2 regions of the Oceanobacillus caeni genome follow, and region 1 is predicted to be linked to the other one. Evidence: predicted binding sites of a transcription regulator. Region 1 holds the regulator's gene; the other holds the start of a gene.
The links. Region 1 encodes LexA, which represses DNA repair genes until DNA is damaged. Its sites were predicted from a motif close to CGAACATATGTTCG; they were not measured.

Region 1 (2,213 bases):
GACATCGTTCTTGAATTAGAAGAAATGGGATTTGAAATTGAGGCTTCTCACCATGAGGGTGCACCAGGACAACATGAAATTGATTTTAAATATTCTGATGCTGTGAAACATGCGGATGATATACAAACTTTTAAATTAGTAGTTAAAACAATTGCTAGAAAACATAATTTGCATGCAACATTTATGCCTAAACCACTTTTCGGAGTAAATGGATCTGGAATGCACATTAATATGTCTTTATTTAAAAAAGGTGAAAATGTTTTTTATGACACAAAAGGGGATTTGGAGTTGAGTGAAACAGCATACCATTTCATGGCGGGTATTATTCAACATGCTACAGCCTTTACTGCGATTACAAACCCAACGATCAATTCCTATAAACGTTTGGTTCCTGGTTATGAGGCGCCATCTTATGTGGCATGGTCTGCATCAAATAGAAGCCCGTTATTACGTGTTCCGAATTCAAGAGGATTAAGTACGCGTCTTGAAGTCCGCAGTGTAGATCCTTCTGCAAATCCATATATGGCATTGTCCGTATTATTAGCTGCTGGACTATCAGGTATTGAAAATAAATTAACTCCTCCTACAGCAGTTGATAGAAATATTTATGTTATGTCGAAAGAAGAACGTGAAGAAGAAGGAATACTAGACTTACCAGTAACACTAAAAGGTGCATTAGATCTCTTGCAAAAAGATGAAGTAATTGTCGAGTCTCTAGGTGATCATTTATTTGAACACTTTGTTGAAGCGAAAGAGATTGAATGGGATATGTTCAGACTCCAAGTTCATCCTTGGGAAAGAGAACAGTATATGACTATATACTAATAGATAAAAAAAGAGAATCCGCGGATTCTCTTTTTTTGTCTTAATGTACATGTCGATACAGGCCGATAACCTTACCCAGTATACTTACATTTTTGTATAGTAGAGGTTCCATTGTTGCATTTTCTGGTTGTAAACGAATGTGATCTTTTTCTCTAAAAAATCGTTTTACGGTTGCTTCATTTTCCTCCGTCATTGCGACGACAATATCGCCATTATTAGCATTATTTTGTTGTTTAACAATAACCATATCCTTGTCTAAAATACCAGCCTCTATCATACTTTCTCCATCAATAATAAGGACAAATAAATTATCATCAGGACTTGCTGTTGAAGCTGGAATTGGAATATATTCTTCTATATTTTCAATTGCTGTAATTGGTACACCCGCTGTGACTTTCCCTATGACGGGTGCATAACGAGCTTCATCTTTTGGAATATTACTATCTTCTGATTGAGCTAAAATTTCAATTGCCCTAGGTTTAGTAGGATCTCTTCTAATATAACCCTTGCTTTCTAATCTTTCTAAATGGCCATGAACGGTAGAACTTGACGCAAGCCCTACCGCTAAAGCTATTTCCCGAACGGAAGGTGGATAACCTTTTTTAGTTACTTCATCTTTTATAAAATCAAGAATCATTTGTTGTCTATTAGAAAGTTTTGTCATCTATTACTCACCTCGCACATAATAGTTAATAATGATAGTTTACCATTATTAACTAATTTAAGCAAACACTCGTTCGAAAAAACAGTTGACAAGACCGTATGTTCGTGTGATAATAGAACTAAGAAACGAACAAAGGTTCTGTTATTGGGTAGGAGGACAATTTATGTTTGGGAAGATTACGAAAACGGATCTTTTTTATTTAATTTCATTTGGTTTAACGTTAGGATTTATATATATTTCTATTATAATTAGTGTATAGGTAGGTAGTGGTCAATGAAAGCTATTATATATTGTCGTGTTAGTACAGATAAAATGACACAAGAAACGTCGCTAAGTCGTCAAAAAGATGAATTACTTAAATTAGCAGGTAGACATCAAATGGAAGTTATCGAGTGTATAGAGGAAAAGGCTAGTGGATATGAAATAAACAGAGATGGAATTTTTGCGATGTTAGAATTTTTTTCTGAAGAGAAAGCAGATTGTTTATTGATACAGGATGAGACTAGACTAGGAAGAGGAAATACGAAGATTGCATTATTCCATCAACTACATAAGTTAAAAATACCTATTTACACTGCCATTCATGACGGAGAATTAGAATTGTCAGAATCGGATTCTATGGTTTTACAAATAGTAGGTATTGTAGAAGAGTATCAAAGAAAGATTCATAATGCTAAGATAAAAAGAGGAATGAAAAGGGCGATCGAAAAAGGGTACAATCCCT
Region 2 (2,213 bases), on a different contig from region 1:
ATAAAGCCATCCATTAAAGATGGATATATTGTTTCAGATGGCACCACCATACTAGGTGCAGATGATAAAGCCGGATTAGCTGCAATCATAGAATCCATTAAGCTCCTAAAGGAAAATAATGTTTCACATGGGGATATCCAGTTTATTATTACAGTCGGCGAGGAATCAGGATTAGTAGGAGCGAAGGCTATCGACAAAAACTTAATTAAAGCTAAATTCGGTTATGCTTTAGATAGTAATGGAGATATTGGTGACATTATAGTAGCTGCTCCCACACAAGCAAAAATTTATACGATAATTAAAGGGAAAACCGCTCATGCAGGAGTAGAACCAGAAAAAGGCATTTCCGCTATAACTCTCGCTGCAAAAGCGATTTCCAAAATGCCACTAGGACGTATTGATGAGGAAACTACTGCTAATATTGGAAGATTTGAAGGTGGAAAACAAACGAATATTGTTGTGGATCATGTAGAAATCTTAGCAGAAGCTAGATCGTTAAAACCAGAAAAAATGGAGAAACAAGTTGCTAAGATGAAAGAAGTGTTTGAGAAAACGGCAGAACAATATGGCGGTTCAGCAGATGTAGAAATTCAAGTCATGTATCCTGGATTTAGCCAAGGAGCAGGCGATGAAGTAGTAGAAGTTGCAAGAAATGCTGCTAAAACAATTGGTCGTCATAGTCGATTACTCACAAGTGGTGGAGGTAGTGATGCGAATATCATTTCTGGTTTCGGAATCCCCACAGTAAACCTTGCTGTTGGATATGAAGAAATTCATACAACCAACGAACGTATTGCTGTAGAAAACTTGGTGAAAATCACGGAATTCGTAGTAGCTATTATAAAAGAAGTTTCGAAAGATTAATCTTTCGAAGCTTCTTTTTTAGTAAACATATATTTGGGTTAATCCACCATTGTTAATGAACCATTTAACATTTTGGGTTATGTTATAATAAAGAAGACTTCCATCAGTGGGCAGGATACCTTCATCCCCACTGATGGTTAGTCGCACTTATCGGACCTTTATGGGCAGCCAGACTCCCACCTACCTTCTTTGTTCTCACGAAGCTTTTAGATCTGAGTCGTACTGCCCGTTTAGGTGGATAAAAGGGAACAAGAAGATAAGGATGTTATAACTATGTCAATTCCGAAACAGAGTAAAAGAAGAATAATATTTCATATCGATATGAACTGCTTTTATGCATCTGTGGAAATGGCTTTTAACCCGAAATTAAAAGGGAAGCCACTTGCTATTGCGGGAAACCCAGAGGAAAGAAAAGGGATTATCGTAACGAGTAGCTATGAAGCAAGGGCAAAAGGAGTAAAAACGACGATGAATGTATGGCAGGCGAAAAAACTTTGTCCTGAACTAATTGTCATGAAACCAAATTTTGATAGATATCGAAATGCATCCAAAGAATTATTTAAAATACTTTCTGATATTACTCCATATGTGCAACCTGTTTCCATTGATGAAGGATATATGGATGTTACAAATACGACATGGAAAGGAACGCCATTAGAATTAGCACAAAATTTACAACAAAGAATTTTAAAAGAGCTTGACTTACCATCTAGTATTGGAATTGCACCAAATAAATTTCTTGCAAAAATGGCTTCCGATATGAAAAAACCTTTAGGGATTACAGTATTAAGGAAAAGAGAATTAGATAAAACATTATGGCCTTTACCTGTTCAAGAGATGTATGGTGTTGGTGAAAAAACTGCAGAAAAATTGCAATCGATAGGAATTAAAACGATTGGTGATTTAGCAAAAAAAGACACATATGAGTTAAAACAATTTTTCGGTATAAACGGGGAAAGGTTAAAAAATAGAGCAAATGGTATCGATCCAAGGCCAGTTGACCCGGATGCAATATATGATTTCAAAAGTATAGGTAATTCACAAACATTACCACATGACACTACGGATATAAAAGAAATAAACAAATTGATGAATGATCTGGCAGATAACGTAGAAAAGAGAATGAAGAGAAAGAATGCAGCTGGGAAAACCGTTCAACTCATGATTCGCTACCACGATCGCAAAACGATAACTAGGAGTAAGAAATTACAAAATTATATCGATTCAAAATTTGATATTTTATTCTTAGCTAATGAGTTATTGGAAGAACATTGGAATCAGGAGCCGATACGACTTATTGGAATTACCGTGCAAGATGTAGAAAATAAACGTAATATAGGTAAGCAATT

Region 2: ACFQ18_RS07625 (DNA polymerase IV) is a predicted target of LexA. The motif match lies at 887-900, and genes of this name have one in related genera.

What each region holds. Positions count from the first base shown of each region.
Region 1 is NZ_JBHTKV010000040.1:6,093-8,305, reverse strand. Features, by position in the region: gene glnA (type I glutamate--ammonia ligase) at 1-825, shown strand, start outside; gene lexA (transcriptional repressor LexA) at 866-1,489, opposite strand; gene ACFQ18_RS16995 (YneB family resolvase-like protein) at 1,763-2,213, shown strand, end outside.
Region 2 is NZ_JBHTKV010000008.1:11,807-14,019, forward strand. Features, by position in the region: gene ACFQ18_RS07620 (M20/M25/M40 family metallo-hydrolase) at 1-864, shown strand, start outside; gene ACFQ18_RS07625 (DNA polymerase IV) at 1,138-2,213, shown strand, end outside.